DNA from 4 places in the Pseudoalteromonas sp. M8 genome. Region 3 is predicted to be linked to each of the others. Evidence: predicted binding sites of a transcription regulator. Region 3 holds the regulator's gene; each other region holds the start of a gene.
The links. The regulator sigma-54, encoded in region 3, starts transcription at its own class of promoters, with help from an activator protein. The targets are predictions, from matches to a motif close to GTTGGCACGNNNNTNGNNT.
Positions count from the first base shown of each region.

Region 1: a site for sigma-54 is predicted at 2,844-2,862, ahead of flgJ (flagellar assembly peptidoglycan hydrolase FlgJ). Genes of this name have one in related genera too.
Region 2: a site for sigma-54 is predicted at 2,600-2,618, ahead of GSF13_RS18660 (BON domain-containing protein). Genes of this name have one in related genera too.
Region 4: a site for sigma-54 is predicted at 2,445-2,463, ahead of GSF13_RS04770 (LiaF domain-containing protein). Genes of this name have one in related genera too.

Region 1 is NZ_CP047240.1:1,552,814-1,558,819, forward strand. It holds gene GSF13_RS11615 (flagellar basal body rod protein FlgF) at 1-170, shown strand, start outside; gene flgG (flagellar basal-body rod protein FlgG) at 187-975, shown strand; gene flgH (flagellar basal body L-ring protein FlgH) at 992-1,675, shown strand; gene GSF13_RS11630 (flagellar basal body P-ring protein FlgI) at 1,785-2,795, shown strand; gene flgJ (flagellar assembly peptidoglycan hydrolase FlgJ) at 2,904-3,878, shown strand; gene flgK (flagellar hook-associated protein FlgK) at 3,880-5,892, shown strand; gene flgL (flagellar hook-associated protein FlgL) at 5,895-6,006, shown strand, end outside.
Region 2 is NZ_CP047240.1:3,074,333-3,080,338, forward strand. It holds gene GSF13_RS18635 (methyl-accepting chemotaxis protein) at 1-260, opposite strand, end outside; gene GSF13_RS18640 (hypothetical protein) at 512-703, opposite strand; gene GSF13_RS18645 (DUF1328 domain-containing protein) at 744-911, opposite strand; gene GSF13_RS18650 (PA2169 family four-helix-bundle protein) at 922-1,368, opposite strand; gene GSF13_RS18655 (mechanosensitive ion channel family protein) at 1,534-2,418, opposite strand; gene GSF13_RS18660 (BON domain-containing protein) at 2,655-3,218, shown strand; gene GSF13_RS18665 (outer membrane beta-barrel protein) at 3,280-3,855, shown strand; gene GSF13_RS18670 (hypothetical protein) at 4,269-4,598, shown strand; gene GSF13_RS18675 (hypothetical protein) at 4,601-5,038, shown strand; gene GSF13_RS18680 (hypothetical protein) at 5,022-5,276, shown strand; gene GSF13_RS24830 (response regulator) at 5,305-6,006, opposite strand, start outside.
Region 3 is NZ_CP047240.1:418,178-424,183, forward strand. It holds gene rapZ (RNase adapter RapZ) at 1-678, opposite strand, end outside; gene ptsN (PTS IIA-like nitrogen regulatory protein PtsN) at 671-1,129, opposite strand; gene hpf (ribosome hibernation promoting factor) at 1,131-1,418, opposite strand; gene GSF13_RS06990 (RNA polymerase factor sigma-54) at 1,448-2,947, opposite strand; gene lptB (LPS export ABC transporter ATP-binding protein) at 2,994-3,719, opposite strand; gene lptA (lipopolysaccharide transport periplasmic protein LptA) at 3,719-4,261, opposite strand; gene lptC (LPS export ABC transporter periplasmic protein LptC) at 4,251-4,805, opposite strand; gene kdsC (3-deoxy-manno-octulosonate-8-phosphatase KdsC) at 4,802-5,353, opposite strand; gene GSF13_RS07015 (KpsF/GutQ family sugar-phosphate isomerase) at 5,353-6,006, opposite strand, start outside.
Region 4 is NZ_CP047239.1:1,172,730-1,178,735, forward strand. It holds gene GSF13_RS04760 (ATP-binding protein) at 1-1,220, shown strand, start outside; yybP-ykoY riboswitch at 1,314-1,472, shown strand; gene GSF13_RS04765 (manganese efflux pump MntP family protein) at 1,492-2,055, shown strand; gene GSF13_RS04770 (LiaF domain-containing protein) at 2,499-3,176, shown strand; gene GSF13_RS04775 (M3 family metallopeptidase) at 3,239-5,404, opposite strand; gene GSF13_RS04780 (DJ-1/PfpI family protein) at 5,643-6,006, shown strand, end outside.

The sequences.
Region 1 (6,006 bases), 1.1 Mb from region 3:
CACCAACCGCAAAAGTGATGAGTGGCTTCTTAGAGATGTCCAACGTCAATCCCGTTCATGAGATGGTGGATATGATCAACCATCAAAGACAATTTGAAATGCAAATTAAGCTGATGAAAACAGCTGAAGAAATAGATGAGCGACACACTTCGCTCCTACGCATAGTTTAAGAGTGAGGTAGAGATCATGAATCCGGCATTGTGGATAAGTAAAACAGGCTTAGATGCTCAGCAAACTGATATTTCAGTTATTTCGAACAACTTGGCGAACGCCAGTACCGTCGGCTACAAAAAGAGTCGGGCGATATTCGAAGACTTATTATATCAAAACATCAATCAGCCAGGTGGCCGCAGCTCTCAAGATACAGAATTACCGTCTGGTTTGATGCTTGGTGCAGGTGCCAAAGTAGTCGCCAACCAAAAGAACTTTTCTCAAGGTAATATGTTAAGTACCGAAAACTCTTTGGATTGGATGATCCAAGGCCCGGGCTTTTTTGAGATTCAGATGCCAGATGGTACAACTGCGTATTCAAGAAACGGTCAGTTCACGACGGATGAAGAAGGTCGAATTGTTACCTCAGGTGCGGGTTTTCCTGTGTTACCTGAGATGAACGTACCCGACGATGCACAGTCAATTACTATTTCTCAAGATGGTGAAGTATCGGTGCGCGTTGCAGGACAAGCTGAAAACGTTGTTATCGGACAGTTGACGATCAGTGACTTTATTAATCCATCAGGTCTTGAACCGATTGGACAAAACTTGTACACAGAAACTGCGGTAAGTGGTGCACCAGTACAAGGTAATCCAAGCGTTGAAGGGCTAGGTAAGATTGTGCAAGGCGCACTTGAAACGTCAAACGTTAATGTGACCGAAGAGCTTGTAAATCTAATTGAGACACAACGCGTGTATGAGATGAACTCAAAAGTGATTTCAACGGTAGATCAGATGCTGAGCTACATTAATCAACAGCTGTAATTGGGTAGGGGGTATTATGCGTGCATTATATTTAGCCATCGTAACGGTCGCTGCATTATCTGGATGTAGTACAACACAAAATAAAAATGTGGTGCGTGACGATCCGTATTATGCGCCTATCTATCCCGAGGATAATCAAGCCCAAATGGTGGCAACAGGGTCATTATTTAATACGCAGTTCTCCAATGATCTTTATGCTGACAAAAAAGCGTTAAGAGTCGGCGATATTATTACCATCGTACTCAGAGAAACGACTCAGGCGACCAAAGCTGCAAATTCTGAGCTGGATAAATCCAGTGATTCGAGCTTAGACCCTGTGATTGGTCTTGGTGGCAATGCCATCAATATCGGAAAGGAAGCGATACAGTTTGGTGCTAAATCCAGTTCTTCTTTCTCTGGTGATTCGAAGTCTAATCAGTCAAATAGCTTATTCGGGAATATATCAGTCAATGTAACCCGAGTATTGCCTAACGGTAATTTAGTGATCCGCGGTGAAAAGTGGTTAACCCTCAATACTGGCGAGGAATTTATTCGCTTAGAAGGGTTGGTAAGACCTCAGGATGTGACCGCAGATAACACTGTTGAGTCTAATCGAGTGGCAAATGCCAGAATTCAATATTCAGGTAAAGGTGACCAACAAGAAGTGCAAAGTGCAGGTTGGTTAACGAGTTTCTTTATGAGCGCGCTGATGCCGTTTTAAGGTGCTGAAAATGAACAATATGCTTAAGAATATTTTGCTTATCGGTGCGGCCATTACGTTGGTTGGTTTTTCTTCTTTGGCTTCTGCTGAGCGAGTTAAAGACGTCAGTATGGTTGAAGGTGTTCGTTCAAACCAACTGGTTGGCTACGGCCTAGTTGTAGGCTTGCCTGGTACCGGTGAGCAAACCAGATTTACCGAGCAAAGCTTTAAAGCGATGTTGAATAGCTTTGGGATCACGATGCCCGCAAGCTTAAAGCCAAAAATTAAAAATGTTGCGGCTGTTGCGGTTCACGCAGACTTGCCACCTTTTGTTAAGCCCGGCCAAACCATTGACGTTACCGTTTCATCTATTGGTAGTGCTGGTAGTTTACGAGGCGGTACTTTACTTCAGACCTTTCTAAAAGGGGTCGATGGTAACGTATATGCAATTGCGCAAGGAAGTTTGATTGTTGGTGGTTTGGGTGCTGATGGTGCCGATGGGAGTCGAGTTGTGATCAATACGCCGACTGTTGGTCGGGTGGCAAACGGCGCGACAGTGGAGCGAGCGGTACCAAGTCCGTTTACTCAGGGTGATTACATTACCTTTAACTTGAATAGACCAGACTTTACTACTGCAAAACGCTTGGCCGATACTATCAATGGCCTTGTTGGACCAAATAGTGCAAAACCTATGGATGCAGCCTCAGTTCGAGTAATTGCACCAAGAGATCCGTCTCAGCGCGTTGCGTATTTATCTACGCTAGAGAATCTTGAATTCAAACCAGCGGATACCGCTGCGAAGATCATCGTTAACTCGCGCACTGGCACTATCGTTATCGGCAAAAATGTCAAGTTGCAGCCTGCGGCAATTACTCATGGCGGCCTTACCGTAACAATTGCTGAGCAGCAAAATGTGTCACAACCTAATGCGCTGGCGAATGGCGAAACAACAGTGACGCAGCAAAGCATTATCGACGTAAATCAGGATGACTCTCGAGCGTTTGTGTTTGACCCAGGCGTGAGTCTTGATGACTTGGTTAGGGCAATTAACCAGGTTGGCGCAGCACCTGGCGATTTAATGGCGATCCTTGAAGCGCTAAAAGAAGCAGGCGCGATAAATGGTCAATTAGTCGTCATTTGATGTTCCATTATTAATCAACTAGTTAGCCCCGCAATTGTGGGGCTTTTTTTTGGCTCGGATTTTGCATTTATATTTGTATAGTTATTAACGTCAAACAGTGCTGAGTGTATGAACACCGACCAATTGAAAAATCAAAGCTTTTTTGACCTAGGAAACCTTGATTCGATCCGTAAAGAGGCGCTGAAAGGTGCTGGCGATCAAGGTGCCTCAGATCAGGCATTGAAGAAGGCGGCACAACAGTTTGAGTCTATCTTTACGCAAATGTTGTTACAAAGCATGCGTAAAGCGAATGAGGCGCTAGAGGATAAAGACAGTCCATTTAACTCTAGTGGTGTCAAATTTTTTGAAGAAATGCATGATCAGCAACTTTCGATGCACTTATCTGAGCAAGGCAGCTTAGGACTGGCAGATCTGATTGTGCAGCAGTTGTCTCCTAACTCTGAAAAGTATAAGCCTGCCTCAGTAATGAGAGCTGACGGCGATATTTCCTTTAAAAAGCAGGCGACAGCGAGTGAGAGTGTGAATAAACCCGAACCGCAGGTTGTCAATGTAAAGGCTGATGCCTCAAGCGATGAACAAACAGGCTTTGGTTCTCCTGAGGAATTCGTCGACAGAATTTGGGAATACGCTCAAACAGCGGCGAAAAAGTTGGGCTTGAACCCTGCGGTAATGGTTGCACAAGCTGCACTGGAAACCGGTTGGGGTAAACACATCATCAGCAAAAAGGATGGTAGTAGCAGTTTTAATCTATTCAATATTAAAGCGGATAGCCGCTGGAGTGGTGAAAGCGCCAGAAAATCGACACTTGAATTTGAGCAAGGGTTACCGGTGCAAAAGCAAGCCGATTTCCGTGCTTATAAGTCGCTTGAACAAAGCTTTGATGATTATGTCAGTTTCCTAAAAGGTAATCCGAGATACGAGCAAGCCTTAAATAAGGCTGGTGATAGTCACGCCTATTTAAGTGAACTTCAAAATGCAGGCTATGCGACCGATCCGAATTATGCCAACAAAATTAAGTCAGTTTTAAAGCGTATTGATGTATCCGATTTCTTATCCGGTGCGCTAACAAAGGGAGTCAGATGAGATGTCATTTGATCTATTAAATATTGGTGCAGCAGGGGTTAGGGCTAACTCCGAGTTACTACAAACCACCAGTAAAAACATTGCTAACCTAAATACCAAAGGGTATATCCGTGAACGGACTGAGCACGGAACGATGATAGGTGGCATGGTTGGTCGTGGTGAAACGGTGCGTTTGATCAACCAATTTGCGCAGCAGCAATTAAATCGTGATATTTCTAATCAATCTTACTATGAGCAGTTTGTCACTGAGGCAAGCCGTGTTGATACGTTGTTTGCACAAGACTCAAACAGTCTGAGCAAAAGCATCAACTCGATGTTTAACAATTTACAAAGCGCGATTAACTTGCCTTCATCGACAACTAACCGCTCTTTATTTATGACGGGCGCTCAAGGTCTTGTTGATCAAATGGATAGACTGTCAGGAATAGTTGTTGATCAAAACAGTATTGTGAACGAGCAATTGGATATTTTCTCAGAAGAAGCTAACAACCTTGTTCAAAAAATCAGCGAGTTAAATAAACAAGTAGCGAGTAAATCAGCACTCAATCTGAACAATGTCGATCACAGTGTACTTAACGAGCGAGATCAAGCTATCAAGGAACTCGCTGAACTTGTAGATATAGAAACACTCGATGGTGAAAATGGCGAGAAGCTCGTATTTTTAGGCACTGGGGATGCACTTGTGATGCAAGGTGGAGCCTTCAATTTATTCGCGATGAAAGGCAACCCAGATCCTAACCATAAAGAACTAATCCTAGACATTAAAGATAAAAATGTTGTACAGCTCGAGTTAGATAGCGGCAGCTTGAAAGGCAAAATCGGTGGGTTACTGGCGTTTAGAGATGAAGTGTTGATCCCGGCACAAAACCAACTAGGTCAAATTGGCCTCGCATTGGCAGATGCTTTTAATCAGCAAAATAGATTGGGAATGGACTTAGATGGCAACATAGGTGGAGATATATTTAAAATACCTACCGTGGGTGGCTTTGCTTACAGCGAAAATACAGGCACCGCAGCGCTTACGGCAACACTTGAGCCTGGGCGCGGCAATGAGTTGCCAGCTACCGATTTTCAAGTTACTTATACCAGTGCAACAACCGTTGAAATAACAGCTGTAGATGCCAAAGGCAATCCTATCGGTACTCCGACGACTGGCAATATTGCAGGTGGAGTCATCACGGGAACCGGCGATTATTTTGGCTTACAAATGAACGTAACTGGTAGTGGTGCAACAGGTGATAGATTTCTTGTGAAATTAAATCAACAGGCTGCAACTGGGTTGGAGCTTGCAACTCAAAGACCAGAAGCACTCGCATTAGCGTCGCCAATTCGTACTGAAAAATCAGCAGACAATAATGGTACGGCGACCATTTCAGCCGGAGTCGTCACTGATACCGATCCCACGACCAGTGCGTTTACTGCAGGAACGCCGCCAACGTTGAATGATGGTCCTTATACGTTGACTAAAACAGCCAATGCTAACGAATATACGTTAACCAGTAATTCAGGTACAACGCATACCTTTACGGCTCCTGCGGATGGTAAAGATATTCTCTCTGGAGTGGGAGCAGCGCCTGCACCTTTTGATAATCTTGGCTTCACTTTCGATATCGAGGGTACACCGAATACCGGTGATAGTTTTGAGATTAGTTTTAATACTGGTGGTTTTGATGACAATCGTAATGGCGCGGCGCTCGATGGTCTGAAATCGTCGGATTTAGTTAGGCAAAATGTAGAGTCTACAGGTAGTACCGAAAGCCATAAAACCTTTAATGAAGCATATGCCGATATTGTCACAGGTGTAGGGGTTATTACCAATCAAGCGAAAACCAATGGCGCGGCATTTGAAGCGCTGGCTAATCAGTCGAGTGCATGGTTTGAGTCTCTATCGGGTGTAAACCTAGATGAAGAGGCGGCCAACTTGTTACGTTTTCAACAGTCTTACTCGGCTTCGGCTCAAGTCATTTCGGCAGCGAGAACTGTGTTCGATACCTTATTAAGTGCAGCGAGGTAATTATGCGTTTATCTCAAAATCAAATTTTTAATTCTAATCTTAATTCTATTTTGCGTAATCAGCAGGACGTGAATAAAGCAACACAGCAGCTGAACACGCAAAAGCGGGTACTGA
Region 2 (6,006 bases), 1.7 Mb from region 3:
TTCCATTCTTTTTCAGCGATATTTTTTGCTTCTTCGATTTGCTTTAACGCGGCACTGTTGGATAATTGATGGCCTCGTAACTTGTGAAAAGTATCTACAATAACCACCGCATAGTTGTCTGACACTACTTTTATTTGCCTCAGCGGTACAACTCTGTCGTCATAAATACGGTCAATGTAATTGATAAGATTTGATAATGTTCCAATTGTAAAGATAGTAGCGAGAATAAAAAACACAGCAGGTATGCCCGAAAGCGACAACAATCTGCTTTTAACTGAAACCCTATTTAGCATAGTCTGATTTTTATTGAGTAAACATAGAAATAAAGTATTACTCAAAGTTCATAGATTACAATAATAATTGCAAATTAAGCAGCGCATTATTGATATGCATCATACTTCGTAACTGTGTCTCTTAACTGTATAGGTTTGATTTTTAAACCTATTACAAAAAAAGAGGAGAAGCTTTTATCGGCTTCTCCTCTTTTATTCCACGTCGAAATCACTTTCGCTTAACACTCTTCGTTTTCAGCGTTCATGTTCTCTTTTACATCTTCACACGCGTCTTCCACGCTATTTTCTACTTCCTGAACTGTTTCATCGAAACGCTCACCAGCATCTTCCGCCGGACCTTCGCTACAACCAAAAAGTGCTAAAATTGAAACAAAACCAAATGCTTTTGCTAATGTAATTGCTGATTTCATAATCTATCTCCTAAAACCGTTTTTGTACGTTAATTCCCTTTTACCTGGGAGCTCGTGCTTTGCCAAAAATAAACGAAATAATCATAAAGGCGATAAACACAAAGAATAGAATTTTCGCCATACCTGCCGCAGCGCCAGCGATTCCAGTGAAACCTAGCACGGCTGCGACAAGTGCTAGGAATAAAAACATTACAGCCCAACTCAACATAACATTCTCCTTAGGCAGTTAGCTCTTGCAACTGCTTCATTTGGTCGTGACAAGCTTGCATTCTGGTTTGAATTTGCAGTAATACACTCTTGCATTTAGGTGGAAGATCTTTGCTTAATGCTTTATCAAGCTTGCTTAACACTTTGTCTTCCACTTCTTCTAGCTGAGAAATATAGGTGTGCTCTTTGTCGGTGCTCACCATACCAACCAACTTGGTGTACGATTCACGAATGTCGATGCTAAGCGCTGAATCTGTCTCAATTTCACCTTCGTCAATAAGAACAAATGGTTGTAGATCCGAGATTGCTTGCGCTTTATCTACAATCATTTGGTCAAATACGCGGTTTAATTCGATATTATCTAGCTTCTTTTTAGCTTCAGTGTAAAAATCAACACCACCATTTAATACTTTGATGAGCTCTTTTACCGGCCCCATGTCGTAATTTGAATCTGCCATAAATAACTCCTTTCGTTGCGATATTTAATAAGTGCATTTTGCAAATATTATTTTCTGTCCCTTTCACTAATGCAGATTAAATGCCAAATCATAAACCTTTATTATATAAGGCTTTTTAATCTAAGCACCTTCAGACCGGTGAAAATATTACAAACTAGATGTAAATTATTCCTGTGATAATTGCGTACTTAAGGTTGTGCTCCCTTTAGCATTGAAATCCATAGTCCTAATTGGGAAAGGAATTAAGATATCGTTATCAGCTAATACACGGTTAATGGTGCAAATTGCTTTGTGCCTGACCACCATAAAGCCCGGATCTGCTGGGTAATCTATCCAAAACCACACTAATAGATTAATAGAGCTGTCACCAAAAGACTCTGCATAGACATCTGTTTCTTTTTGGCTTACTACGAAATCAAGCTTGTTAATTGCCTCAACAATCACCTCTCGGGCTTGCTCTGGGTCGTCCGCATACGAGATACCAACTGGTACTTCTATTCTTCGCTTGCCAAGCTTAGTGTAGTTTTGTAACTCATTCTTAAAGAGAATTTTGTTGGGGATATAAGACAGCTGGCCATAAAAGTTTTCTACTAAGGTGTTTCTCAAATTGATTTTGCTTACCGTGCCAAAGCAATCCTTGGTTCTTATAATGTCACCGACCATAAAAGGTTTTCTGACCCCCATCACAAATCCAGCGATGAGGTTCTCGGTCATGTCTTGGAATGCAAAGCCAATAGCAAGGCCAATGATCCCCGCCCCAGCCAACAATGACATTACAGCACCTGATAGTTTTACTATATCTAAAGCGAAGAAAATCCCAATGGCAATAATAGAGACTTTAAATATGGAACTAATAAGTGAAGCCACTTGTTCTGTCTTTATTGCTTTTTTAATTGCCTTTGAAAACCAAATTGAAGATACTTTAGCCAAAACAGTGAAGAATATGAGTATCATTAAGGCTAGGATCATATTCGGTAGTAACTGCACACCGGATTCAAGCCAAGAGATTAACTTATCATTAATTAACGTCCAGAATTTTTCTAAATTCATAATCAAATATTCCTATTTAAGTACTCGACAAATCTAGAATGCAGTAATCATTCCTATTGATATTAATTAGCCGTTCATGGAAAAGGTAATTATTACAAACTAATTTACACATCTTCTCGGTAAATTCTTCCTTAAAACTTACTCTATAAAAATAAATCACATAATTATCAATAAGTTAAAGGTTGGCACAACAGCTGCAACAGATAATTCGACTACGAAATTAAAGGAGTTTAATTATGAAAAAGACATTAATTGCAACTGTACTAGTATCTTCACTTACTACTGCTTCAGCATTTGCTGCTGATAACTCTTGGGAAAAAGAAGCGAGTGACGCTTGGATAGACGGTAAAGCAGAAGCAACACTGCTTTTCAACGGTGAACTGAACAACTTTGACATTAACACTGATGTAAAGAACGGCGTTGTAGTGCTAACCGGTAAAGTTGAACACTCAGTAGATAAAAAGCTAGCTGAAGAACTGGTACTAGGTATCGATGGCGTAAAAGAAGTGAAAAACGACCTGACTATCGTAGATATGTCAGATGAGCGCAAAAAAGAGCGCAATTACGAAAGCGATAGCGGTTTTACTGACGCAAAAATCGCAACAGTAATTAAGTCTCGCTATCTGTTCGACACAGATGTAGATGGTACTGACATCGATGTTGATGTGGAAGGTTTAGTCGTAACATTAAACGGTCATGTAGGTAGCGAAGCAGAGCGCAAACTTGCTGTGCAAATCGCGAAAAACGCCAATGACGTTAGAGATGTAAAAGATAACCTTCGCGTTACCACAAAATCATAAGCCAATTTTGATTTGAGGGGGCTTTCCCCCTCCCATACTTATATTGATTTAAGGAGTAAAGATGAAACAATTAACAATTGCTGCTGCGCTACTTGCCTCTCTAGGTCTTGCATCCACAGCCGCTCACGCGGAGTCTGATTTTGGACTAGATGATTATAAAATTTACACAGGTATCGGTTATGGCCAATACTCTTTCCAATGGGAAGATCGTGAGAATGACACTTCATTCGACGACGACTCTTCTATGCTAAAAGCGTATGTGGGTACAAAAATTAATCCATATTGGAGTTTTGAACTTGCCTATGAGAACTTCGACGAAGCAAGTGACATTGACAACTCTGCTGAAATAGACGGTATTTCTTTATCTACACGTATTTCAGCTCCACTAAACGAACATTTCTCAGTGTATGCTAAAGGTGGTTGGCTTGAGTGGGATGCTGATATCTACGCGGATATTCCAGCTGTAGGTCGAGTTTCATCTAGCCTTGAGGGTGGCGACTGGCTCTATGGTGCCGGTGTTGAGTTTCACCTCAATGAAAACGTTAACATGCGGTTAGAATACACTCGCTATGAACTTGAAGACAATATCGACCCTGATATGGACGTAGCTGCCGTCTCTATCGAATATCAGTTTTAAGCAGTAATTTTGGCTCTATAGCCTCCCAATTATTTCCCCTTTGACTCAGTCCTGGCTCTTCCACAAGAGTCTGGTTTTGGCGCTACCACTTGGTAGCGCTTTTTTTGTTTTCAGTGTACGGCCTCCATATTGAATAATGTAAGTACTTTCTCGCTATTTCTTATTTTCAGGAAACAGAATTTAAAGGTAAACAACCTCTAGATGTAATAGTTGCCATTCAGTGCAAGAAATGAAATCTGTCAATTTTTCAAACTCTACACCCTGTAGGTTCTGCTATGTAACATTTACACCCTTCATTTCGCATCTACCGACAAACGATACCGGAAAACATTAACCTTATGAATTTAAACAACTTTCAAGTTGGCAAAGGGTTTGCAACCTATATAGTGAACTAAACGAATAAGGAGTAGTTTATGAGTAATCAAGCAAACCAAACACAGACAAGCAATACAGCTAAACCACAGCCAAATGGCCAAGACTCTAGCCATCCTGTTACGGATCAAATTGCAGATACATTGCATGCATCAGTAGATTCACTGCACGCTTCGGCATCTCGTACTGAAACCTCACTACGTGAAAAAAGCCATAATTCGAGTGAAGCGATTGGTGCCAAGCGCAAGGAGTGGGAACGTGCGTGGAATACATCAGGTGTGAAAAAGTATGCAACGGAAAACCCAGTAAAAACGGCTGGTATCGCATTCTCACTTGGTATGTTAGCAACTATGCTGTTAAGGAATAAGTAATCATGCAAGACCAAGCTCAAATAAGAGACCGTCAAGCAGCAGCTCACGAGCGCACTCCAGCGCTCGCTGAGCTTAAAGATTCTGTGTCTCTATTATTCAACAGCTATCAGCAAATCGCAGAAGCACAACTAAACCTATTAGGTGCTAAGTTTAGAGCTAATCTAAAAACCTTATGTATTGCGCTCGGGTTAATTCTATTTTCTCTAATCTTGACAGCAATGGTGTGGGGAAGCTTGCATGTGTTATTTGCTTACGCGTTAACCTACGCGGGACTAAGTTGGTTTGTTTCGGCGGGTATCGTACTGACTATCAATATCGCGATGATTTATTACCTAATCATAACAGGGCTGAAGCTCTTTAATAATAGTATTAACGACCTGACGTCTGGGTTTTATACCCCAGTTGCGAAGCAGGAGGCTAGCAATGACGAAGCTCGCTGAATTCATCACTGATAAGTTGCACCAAGAAGTGGTGATTGAGAAGAAAAAGCTCATTACCGCTAAACATTTTAATCAACTTACCCAAGTGAAAGCCAAGAAGGTATTCACCGGCGCGATTAGCTCTCCTCAAGGGTTGGGCTTCATGTTTATGTTTGGCGCACTCAGCGCTAAATATGGCAAGTTTGGCGCACTAAGAAAAATCGTACTTTTACAAAGAATAGCTCAAGGTATCATTTAACTCCTTGAGCTATTCTTTGGCTCTCTATCTAAACTAGCTTTTCTTTAATTTCTTTCAAATCCACAAGTGTAATTGGCTTTAATAACACTTCATCCACTTGCGACTCAGCCAACTTTTCCGGCTCTGGATCAAAACCACTAGCAATCACAATATGCTGATTAGGATCTTGTGCTTTAATTTCTCGAGCAAGCGTAAGCCCGGACTTATCGGGCAGACCTATATCCAGTAAAATCGTGTCAAAGCGCTCAGAACCAACAAAATGCTGCCAACAAGTTTGCGCGCACTCTGCCGTAACCACATTCACTTGCAGTGAATTAAGTAACAGCTTAAGCAGATTGCGTGTATCTGCGTCGTCTTCTACCACTAAAAACTGCAATGTGCCGCTAGCTTGCTCTACGTCATTGCTAGAAGCTACCAACACCCCGCTCAAGTAGTGTGTTAAACATTCTCCTAACTCAGAGACATTAACAGGTTTGCTCATCATATCGCTAAAGCCTAATGCCATTAACTCCTCTTTTGTGCCTTTTTGAGCTGCTGCTGTCAGTGCGACAACAGGTAAGTCAATACCACGCTCTCTGAGTGCAACAATCGTGTCTCGGCCATCCATTCTAGGCATATGCAAGTCCATAAAGACTAAGTCATACTTATCAGGGTTATCCTTTAGCATCGCAAGCGCTTCAATACCATCACCCGCAATTTCAGCGGTTGCGCCAGTTTGACCAATCAAGGT
Region 3 (6,006 bases):
AGTAAACTTTTGCACGATGCTGTGACTCGACAAATAGTCTTTGACTGGCTGATCTAAGCCAGTTAGCGGCTTAAGCTCAGGCTCCCAATGTGGGTTGGGTAAAAAGCGCGCATCAAAAACGTAATCCGCTTGTTTTGGGATGCCGTGTTTAAAGCCGAAAGATTCAAAGGTAATAATGAGTTGTTTGTCTTTTTTACCTAAGATTTTTTCGCGGATATCTTCTGCAAGTTGATGAACGCTCAGGCCTGTAGTATCAATGAGAAAATCGGCGCGAGTGATCAGCACGTCTAACAATTCCCGTTCTTTCTTTATCGCAACATCTAATGGAAGATTATGCAGTGAAAGAGGGTGCAAACGTCGTGTTTCTGAGAAGCGCTTTATCAGGGTTTGATCGTCACTGTCTAAATAAAACAGGGTAGGTTTGGCAAAGCCTGGTAAGTATTCAAGAATGTCATTAAACTCGTCCTGTTCTTTAGGTAAGTTTCTAACATCAATACTGACTGCAATTTTATTATAATTGTCCGAAACACTGCGGACTAAAGACGGTAGCAAATTGACTGGAATGTTATCCACACAATAGTAGCCTAAGTCTTCCAATACTCGAAGCGCTACAGATTTACCAGAGCCTGAGCGGCCACTGATAATGATAAGCTCGAGTCCTTTTTCTTCATCACTCATCAAGTTCACCTTGGATCACTGCATATAACTCATCATCACTTTTTGCTTGCCTAAGCATTTTGCAAAAAGACTTGTCTTTGAGTGTATCAGCAATCGCCGCTAAGGTCTTCAGGTGTTGTTGATTATCACCTTCAGGTACGATGAACGCGACAAAAATATCGACAGGCTGCTTATCTATGGCTTCAAACTGGATCCCTTGCTCGCTGACAAGCACCATTGCAAGGATTTTATCCAAACCTTCAAGTCGACCATGGGGAATGGCAATGCCTTTACCGATCCCTGTGCTGCCTAATTTCTCTCGCGCCATTAAGGCGTCCAAGATAGCATGCTGACTGGTATTTGGAATTTGGCTATGAGCCAGTTCGCTGATGTATTCTAAAATACGTTTTTTGCTATTAAAAAGGACCGCAGCTTTACTGCAGTCCTTGTTCACTAATTCACTTAATTTCATCTTAGTGTCGAGTGAGCTTCTCTTTGTGTTTAATAACTTGACGATCTAGCTTGTCGATAAGGCCATCAATTGCGGCATACATATCTTGATGCTCTGTTGATGCAAATAGCTCGCCGCCGTTTACGTGTAATGTTGCTTCTGCTTTTTGTACTAGTTTCTCGACATCAAGGATCACATGCACATTATTGATATGATCAAAGTGCCTTTCTAGCTTCGCAAACTTGTTGGTGACATAGTCTCTTAATGAGTCAGTAATTTCTACATGGCGACCAGTTAGATTTAGTTGCATAAGCATTTTTCCTTCTTGGGTTTTACGTCTTATATCAAGCTTTTACGCTGATTTGACGGTGGAATGGCTAGGGATTCACGATATTTTGCAATCGTACGTCTCGCTACCTTAATTCCTTGCTCAGCTAAGATATCTGCAATTTTGCTGTCACTCAATGGCTTCGCGGTATTCTCTGCAGCTATCAGCTTTTTGATAAGTGCTCTAATTGCTGTAGAAGAGCACTCACCTCCATTTTCCGTACTTACATGGCTAGAGAAGAAATACTTCAGCTCAAATATTCCCCGAGGTGTATGCATGTATTTTTGTGTTGTCACACGGGAAATTGTGGACTCATGCATCTCAACCATTTCAGCAACATCATTTAGCACCATAGGGCGCATTGCTTCGGGGCCATGTTCAAAGAATGCCTGTTGTTGTTGCACAATGCAATTGGTAACTTTTAATAAAGTATCATTTCGGCTTTCTAAGCTTTTAATAAACCACTTTGCTTCTTGTAAATGTGAGCGAATAAACTGACTATCCGTACTGGATTTCGCCGTTCTAGACATCGCAGCGTAATGGTCATTTACTCTTATTTTAGGCATAGCATCAGGATTTAGCTCTACGACCCAACGACCTTTTACTTTTTTCACCGATACGTCAGGGATCACATATTCAGGCTCTTCATGAATAATGCTTGCCGCAGGCTTTGGGTTAAGGCTATGTATTAACGTCATGACCTCTTTGAGATCGGCTTCTTTAAGGCGCGTTTTCTTAGCCAAAGTTCGATAGTCACGGCTGGCAAGCAAGTCGATATGCTCTGTCAGGATCATTTTTGTTTCGGCAATCCATGGGGTATCTGGGGCGAATTGGTTGAGCTGAATGCATAAGCATTCTTGTAAACTACGCGCTGCGATACCGACAGGGTCAAAAAGCTGAATGCGTTTGAGTACGGCTTCGACTTCATCTAGCTCAATAGGCTCTTCGCTATTCTCGTCATTAATGCTTTCTAAAATGTCTTCGCAAGACAGTGTTAGAATGCCTGACAGGTCGACCGCTTCAATAATCGCAATCGCAATAGCTCTATCTGTTGGACTAAATGGTGTCAGTTCGAGTTGCCACATGAGATAATCGTGGAGAGATTCAGAGGTTTCCCCTTGATAAACATTATCGTCATCGGGAAGTGGACCTGAGCTTGCAGCAGGCGCTGCACTCATATACTCGTCCCAAGTGACATCCATGGCAAGGTCATCGCTCACAGTGTCTTTGCTCATGGCGGTATCTGAGTCTATCTCATAGTCACTAACCTGCGTTTCATCGGCTGAATCTTGATTGTCGTCAGCACGGCTCTTTTCTTGGCTGTGTTGGTCAGCGTTTTCGCCGTCAGTATTATCACCTTCTTCCACTTCCAACAATGGATTGCTGTCTAATGCTTCTTGTATTTCTTGTTGCAGATCCAATGTACTAAGCTGCAGCAAGCGAATGGCTTGTTGCAGTTGCGGAGTCATTGTAAGTTGCTGCCCCATGCGCAGCTGTAATGATTGCCTCATGTATCTCTAACAATCCTTTTTAACAGTTATTAATACTACGTCTTAACTATAGCTTGAATTGTTCGCCTAGGTAGACATCTCTTACGGTTTGATCTGCCAAAACATGTTCTGGCGTGCCTGCAGCGATTAACTCACCATGTGAAACGATGTAGGCCTTTTCACATACGTCCAGTGTTTCTCTAACGTTATGATCGGTGATAAGCACACCGATACCACGGTTTTTTAGGTGCTCTATGATTGTCTTTATATCTAACACCGAAATAGGATCAACACCAGCAAAAGGTTCATCTAACAGGATAAACTTAGGGTTTGCGGCTAAAGCGCGAGCAATTTCGACTCGTCTTCTTTCGCCTCCCGACAATGCCATGCCCTGTGAGTCGCGAATGTGTTGAATATTAAACTCATCCAGTAACTCGTTTAGTTCAGCTTCTCTTTCAACTTTAGATAAGTCTTTTCGAGTTTCTAAAATCGCCATCAAATTTTGATAGACCGTGAGTTTTCTAAAGATTGAAGACTCTTGCGGTAGATAGCCAATACCAAGTCGTGCACGGCTGTGCATCGGTAACAAAGTGATATCTTCGTCATCAATCTGAATATAGCCTTTGTCGCTTGGTACTAACCCTACAATCATGTAGAACGTAGTGGTTTTACCTGCACCATTTGGTCCTAATAAGCCTACAATACTGCCAGCCTGAACACTTAAACCAACATTTTTGACGACCTGACGACCTTTATAACTCTTTGCTAGACCAGTTGCTTTGAGCTCGCTCATTAATTGTTACCTTCTTCCTGCGCTTTTTTCTCTTTAGCGTCTTTTTTGTCATCAACAGGAACAAGGATGGTTCTTACTCGAGAGTCTTCTTGGTCTGAGCGCTCAGCGCTGATCAATTGCTTTTCAATGTCATAGGTGATGACTTGAGCATTGATTTTTTGCCCAGTTTGATTGATTTCAGCATCACCAGAAATCACTAGGGTTCCCTTCGCTACGTCGTAACGGATTTCATTTGCTTTGGCTTCTAGCAAGTTGCCATCGGGTTGACGTTCGCTAAAAGTGGCAGGGCTGCCAGTTGCCACAAGCAGTTGCTTGTTAATGCCAAGTTCCGCGCGACGGTGGACCTCTAGGCGATCGGCATTTATCTTTCTGTTGCCATGAATAATAACAACATTCTGTTCAAAAATACCGATGTTGCTTTGCAGTTGAGCTTGCTGACGGCCAGCATCAATAATGACTTCATTTTGTTCTGCAGCAATTGCTAGAGTAGAACTTGCAAGCAAGCCGATGAAAACTAGTTTGTTAATGATTTTACTGGTCATAATAAATTGTCTTTGTGTGGTTGATGAGTTCGATCACTTGCTTTTGTAGATCCGCATGCAGTCCTTTACCTGTGATCCTAAGACTAGGACCGTTGATAACGACAGGGTGTTCCGACTTCATCAATTTTTGCTTAATTTCAACTCTTACATTATCGGCATTGATATCCGTGATCATGGCGTTAGGCGTTAAATTCTTTGCCAACACATTGCCCTCTAATATCAAGGTGTTGTTTTCGTATAGGGTTGCTTCTAATGCGCTTATTTGCCAATTCTGTTCACCGTTATATAAGGTGAAAATGGGCTTTTCAAAGTGACTAAAGCCAAGATCTTGATACAACTCCATCTTATCAGCAGTTACCTGATAGTTTAATAAGCCATTTTCACTATAGGTCGTTTGCTGAAGCGTGGTTGCAACATAATCGGGTTTAGCTAACGGTTCATCTTCTTTTGCTGGATCCGCCTCTGATGGATTAAACATGGGCGACCACATCCATACCATTAAAGAAGCGAAAACAATGAGTAAGATGACACGCAATACGGTCATGTACTTGATCCTTTGGAAGTCAATAAGTGATTTTGGCTGAGCATTAGAAGATCAGTTAGTTCTCTCACGGCACCAAAGCCACCTGGCATCAAGGTCGTGTAATGGGCGATATGTTTAACAAGAGGATGTGCATCATTGACGGCAACGGCAAAACCAACTCGTTCCATTACGGGTAGATCTGGGCCATCATCACCAATATATGCAATTTCGTCATCATTAAGGTTGAGCTTAGTCTTCAGTTCATCATATGCCACTAACTTGTTTTCTTGACCTTGGTAAATATAAGTTACATTTAAACTAGTCATGCGTTGCTGAACTATTTGTGAATGTCTACCTGTGATAACGGCGACTTCGATACCACTATCAATCAAGGCCTTAATACCAAACCCGTCTTTGGTATTAAATGCTTTCAGTTCTTCACCATTGTTACCAAGGTATATACGGCCATCTGAGAATACGCCATCAATATCGCAAATTAATAATTTGATTTGTTTTGCTTTTTCCCAAGCTTCAGTTGAAATCGTCTGATATAAATCTTCAAATTGCATTACAGCACCCCCGCTCTAAGTAAATCTTGCGTATTCAAGGCGCCAACTGGAATGTTGTTTTCGTTCACCACAATCAAGCCGTTAATCCGTTTGGTTTCCATAATATTGAGTACCTCAGCTGCGAGCATATCGGCGCGTGCCGTCGTACTTTTAGCCGTCATCACTTGCGTGATTGGGGTGGTGTGAATATCGACCTTTTGTTCGATAATACGGCGCAAGTCACCATCGGTAAAAATACCTTGCAATTGCGAGCTTTCATCTACGATTGCCGTCATACCTAAACTTTTAGCGGACATTTCAAATAAAGCTTCTTTAACTGTGCAATGACTATTGACCATAGGGATAGCATTCCCTTGATGCATGACATCAGCAACGGTTAGCAGTAGACGTCTTCCCAAACTACCACCAGGGTGGGAAAGTGCAAAATCATCAGCCGTAAAGCCTCTGGCTTCAAGTAGCGCAACCGCGAGCGCATCACCCATCACTAGCGTAGCTGTGGTGCTTGCCGTGGGTGCAAGTCCTAATGGGCAGGCTTCTTTTGATACTTTAACACAAAGGTGAACCGTCGCATTACGAGCCATCGTAGAGCTTGGGTTGCCTGTCATGGAAATAACGGGGGCCCCTAAGCGCTTAATTACAGGTAGGATTGAGAT
Region 4 (6,006 bases), on a different replicon from region 3:
TTCTCCACAGCTACGTCTTTTTGTTTAGTGGGTTATCCATTGCGATTGCAGTGCTATTCACAGTGCTGTCTATTGCCACACTGAAAAGACAGAAACAACAATTCGAAGAGGTGTTTACTGCGCTCAAGTATCAAGATGGCAGCTTTAGAATTGATAATAAGCACCCAATAAGTAAGCAAGCACTTACAACCTGTAACGAGCTTATTCAGAAAGCTCAGCAAGATAAAACCAAACAGGCAGAGCTCGTCACTACTTACGAAACCATGCTACAACACATAGAAGCAGGTCTGATCCTTATCAAAAATGGCCACACCATTTTGATTTGTAATAACAGCGCAAAGCAATTGTTGGATATTCGCGGCGCAGAGTCTGGACACTCATTACTTGCAGCACACCCAGAGCTTGAACAAGCCAAAGTAGGTAGCCACATCGCCAAAGACTTACTATTTAAATATTTTACGTTTTCCAATCAAGGTAATCAGTACCAACTTTGGCTTTTCACCGCGATTTCAGAGCAGCTAGAGAGTACCCAAATCGAGTCTTGGCAAAAGCTGATCCGCGTGCTTATCCATGAAATAGGAAACTCCGTCGCACCGATTTATTCACTCTCAAATACGCTAGTTAATATCACCAATAATCAGTTAGCTGAAGCGGTGACAGACCAAGAACTCGTTGAAGACTACCTACAAAGCCTGCAAGCGATTGGTATTAGAAGCCAGTCTTTACTTGGCTTTATTGATAACTACAGAAAGCTCACGCATATTCCTGAACTTGACCTCCAACCGCTTGCGGTACAGACTTTATTTGACGACATTACACCACTGATAAAAAGCGACTTTAGTGACGCCAATATCACTCTACACTTTGACGTGACGCCCGCTGCGCTGAGCATTAATGTTGATAGAAAGATGATAGAGCAAGTGCTGCTCAATCTACTAAATAACGCCAAAGATGCCATGAAACATAACAGCCAAGAAAAAATAGTGACTATATCAGCAACGATTAATCGCTACGGCAAATGTGAGATCAAAGTTGCTGATAACGGGGAAGGAATAGAGCCCAGCGCACTTGAGAAAATATTCGTACCATTTTTTACCACGAAATCTCATGGCTCAGGAATTGGACTTGCACTCAGCCAACAAATTATCCATCGCCACAAAGGGCGGATCAGCGCAACCTCTGAATTAGGAAAAGGGAGCTGCTTTAGTGTATTGCTATAAGATAAATAACTAAAAATGGAGCCAACTCATTCACCATATCGTGTAGAGCTAGCTATAAACTTAGATTTCTATTTAGAACAATTCTTGATATTATCGCAACTCGTTGGGGAGTAGCCTGCTTCCAATGCTCGGAAGAGTTCGTATCAACATAATTGGCCAAAATGCCATGGTGCGGACACCTCTCGGTTGGCGAGACCATCGATATATCCATGCCTGTGGTCGGGCGTGTGGATATGTCGTGGACTCAAATCGCCCGACCGGAGCAATGTAAATGAATTTCGTCACCCTGCTACTGTTAGCATACGCCATGTCTACCGATGCGTTTGCCGCGGCAATCGGTAAAGGCGCCAGCCTAAAATCACCTCGGCTTACCGAAGCCATAAAAATCGGCCTCATTTTTGGTGTTATTGAAGCCTGTACGCCGCTGATTGGCTGGTTAATAGGACAATCTGCAGCTGGCTATGTCGAGGCTTGGGATCACTGGATTGCGTTTATATTACTGTTAGGACTTGGCGCTCATATGATTTATGAGAGCCTTAAGGGTAATGACGATGCGCCAGCACAGCACGCAAAGCAACCTTGGTTAAAAACCATTATCACAGCGTTTGGTACCAGTATTGATGCAATGGCTGTCGGTGTCAGTCTCGCATTTGTTGATGTGAATATATGGCTCGCCGCTTCGCTCATTGGCCTTGCCACCACCATGATGGTAACAATTGGTGTGATGATTGGGCATTCGGCTGGAAAGTTCCTTGGTAGTCGAGCTGAAACCTTTGGTGGGGTGATCTTAATCTGTGTGGGAACTTGGTTGCTATATAGCCATCTTTCGATTTAATCGCAAAAAGAGCGGTATATTTACCGCTCACTTGCTTATCCCTTTACGTTAGGGCTACTTGGCTTTTAAGCCTTTTTAATCGCTTTTTTCAGCTTTTTGATTTTTGCTTCATGCTTTTCAATCTTTGCTTTACGCGCTTTCAGCTCTTTTTTAAGCGCTTTAACATCGCTTTTCTTCGCCATAACTAATCTCCTTTGGTTGTTTTGCGAACACCTACTACCATAGCAAAGTGGCTGACAATATCAAACCACACTTGGACTACTGCGTTACTCTCCGTCTACGAGTGGTAATTTTGACCAAATACTATTTTTTGCAGCTAAATGTTAGTAAATAAATAGACCAATTCGATATAGTAAAATACTAATCATTTGTTTTATATATGATTTAATATTGGCTTAGTTGTTGCTTCTATAAGCATAAATCAAGAGAACGGAACCAACCATATGTCTGTACCATTAAAAGATAGACCTCTCGAATCCGTCAGGGAAGAGGTGATTGACCAGTTAATTCTAAATTACAGCCACGGTGAGCTTTCGGCTGATGCATTCGAGAGACGATTGGATAAAGCATACGACCTGAACGAACAAGAACAAATTGCAGCACTTAGTGCTGATTTACCGCTAAAGTCGGATGCAAGATATCACAGCGAAAAAGCTGCTCGTTTGGGTCCAAAATTTACCTCAAACGTAGATGGTTCGGAGGCAATAAGCATTACCTCTATACTTAGTTCCAACCATCGCAGTGGCGAGTGGATCGTACCTAAAGAGATCCACCTAAAAAACTACCTTGGCAGCTTGGAACTAGATTTTACCAACGCAATTTTTAGTCACCCTGAAGTACATATTTATATAGATTGCATTTTAGGCAGTGATGAAATCTTCGTACCAGACACAGTCGATGTCGTCACCGATATTCGTAATATTATGGGTTCAGTAGAAAACACAAGAAATACGCTTGCATCTGCAGGGCAGGTGAAACAGCGTCCACGAATTTATATTCACGGCAGAATGATTTTGGGTAGCATTGAAGTTAGTGTAAAGCGCTCGATGAAAGCGCAAATAAAGCAATTTGCCGACGGCCTTAAATCCCTATTTGGTGACGGCACGAAATCCAAAAGCTAAAGCTTTATAAAAAACCCCTTGGTTCAGGGGTTTTTTATTATCCGAATAGCAGAGTAAACTTTTTACTGCTCTACAGGAAAGCCTCTATCACGCATAAGCGCTTCAACTTCAGCGTCACGGCCTCTAAACTTGCGATACGCTTCTGCTGGATCCATTGAGTTGCGAACTGAGAATAGGTAATCCACTAAACGCTGTGCAACGTCTTTGTCGTAGAAGCCACCTGGCGCTTCAGCAAACGCTTCTGCTGCATCAGAAGTTAATACCTCAGCCCACAGGTAACCGTAGTAACCCGCTGAATAACCTTCCCCTGAGAATACGTGACCAAAGTGAGTCGTACGATGACGCATCACGACCTCGTCCGGCATACCTAGCGCACCTAACTGAGACTTTTCGAATGCAACAGGGTCGCCAATCTTGTCTGGATCTGTGGTATGGAAAAGCATATCCATAATAGCCGAACCAAGGTATTCAGTCGTCGCGAAACCTTGGTTAAAGGTTGCTGACTTCTTGATTTTCTCGATTAACGCTTTAGGCATAGGTTTGCCTGTTTTATAGTGAACTAAGTAACGATTGATCACTTCGTCTGTCGCCAACCAACGCTCCAATAACTGAGATTGGAACTCGGTGTAGTCACGAACACCAGAGTTTGAACTTGGATACTTCACGTTTGATGAAAGCGCATGCAGCGCATGACCAAACTCGTGGAAATAGGTTTCTGCATCTGACCAAGAAATTAAGGTCGCTTCACCTTCTGGTGCTTTCACAAAGTTCGAGTTGTTTGAGCTAAGCACATTTGTTTTACCATCAAATGTTGTATGGCTACGATATGATATGGCCCACGCACCAGAGCGTTTACCTTTACGTGCGAACGGGTCTAAATACCAAAGGCCGATATTATCACCAGTGGTTTTGTCTGTTACTTCCCAAACACGAACGTCAGGGTGGAATACAGGCACCGAGCCCTTTGGCACTTCGGTGAATTCAAAGTTAAACAGACGGCCTGCTACATAGAACATCGCTTCACGCAAATTATCTAGCTGTAAATAGGCTTTAACTTCGTTTGAATCCAATTGATACTTAGCTTGGCGAACCTTCTCAGCGTAGAAACGGTAATCCCATGGCATGATTTTTATATCATTGCCTTCAAGCTTAGCAATAGATGTCATGTCTGTTACTTCTTCTTTCACGCGCGCAATTGCAGCAGGCCATACTTTTTTCATCAGCGCCATCGCGTTTTCAGGCTTTTTCGCCATGCGGTCTTCAAGACGCCACTGCGCGTAATTATCGTAGCCGAGTAAGTTAACGCGTTCATGTCTAAGCTTGAGGATGTCAGAGATAATCGCTTTATTGTCGTACTCGCCACCGTTGTTGCCACGGTTATAGTAGTTGTTCCATACTTTCTCGCGTAACTCACGCTCTGTTGAGTAGGTTAAAAATGGATCCATTGATGAACGAGAGTTGGTGATCGCGTACATGTCCGCCTTACCGCGCGCTTTTGCAGCAGCCGCTGCCGACGCAACAAACGACTCAGGCAAACCTGACAACTGGTCTTTAGTGAGATAGACTACATAGTTTTCTTCATCTGCAAGGACGTTGTTTGCAAATTTAGTATGTAGCTTTGATAGCTCAAGATTAATGTCCGCGTAACGCTTAGCGTCTTCACCTTTTAGCGTCGCTCCATTGCGGGCAAAGCCGTTATAACGCATCCAAGTAATACGCTGCTCTTCTGCCGTTAGCTTTTTATATTCAGCGCCTTCGTATACCGCTTTTACCCGTTCAAAAAGCGCTTGGTTTTGGGTGATTTTAGAGCTGAACTCTGAAAACTTAGGCACAACTCGCGATTGGATTTCTCTAAACTCCGGGCTTGAAATATTTGCACTCCAAAGGCCGTAGTAGGTAAAAACACGATCTAAAGGAGCACCCGCTCTTTCTAGTGCAACAATGGTGTTCTCAAAAGTTGGCTTAGCTGGATTGTTGGCTATTGCTTCAATTTCTTTCAAATTATCAGCCATACCAATTTCAAGCGCAGCTTCTAAATCTTCAAGCTTCATTTTGTCAAAATGAGGAACGCCTTGATAAGGACCTGAAAACTCCTGCAAAAGCACGTTATCATATTGCTTACTTTGCAGTGATTTTATTGGTTCTTGGCTTTGGTCTGCTGTGCCCGCACAACCCGCAAGGGCTAAACATACAGCTGCACTTAATAATGTGATGGAAGGTTTGAACATATTGTTTCATCGCTTGTTGTTATCGTGGGATAGATATTACGGATCGTCTCTAAAAGTGCAATCGCTTTGCGGGAGAAACAAGGTTCCCTGCGATAGAGCAAAAATGCTAGTACTCATAGTAGCTTAAAGACACTAAAACTATAGTGAGTGGAGTTTTTTCATGGGTTGTTACAATTTACCTTGAAAATTTAACTAAAATCAGCCAAGTTAGTAAAAAACTGATCTGTAGGGAAAAATAATGGAAGTTGGTATTTTCATCTATGACGGTGCGGAGTGTTTAGATTTTTGTGGCCCATTTGAGGTATTCAATACCGCAAAGCGATTTATCGAAACCCCAATTAACGTCAGCTTTGTCGCGCCAAGTCATGTTCCTGTTACCTCGCGTGGCGGCATGAGTGTAAACCCCCATTACAGTATCTACTCGCACCCAAAGTTTGATTTGCTCATCGTAGTCGGCGGACTGCATCACCAAATTTGCAGTGATCACAACGTACTTAATTGGCTTGCAGAAACAGCGAACCATACCTCTCAGTGTGCATCTGTTTGTACAGGTGTGTTTTTATATGCCGAAGCAGGCCTTATTGATGGCAAGCGAGTCACCA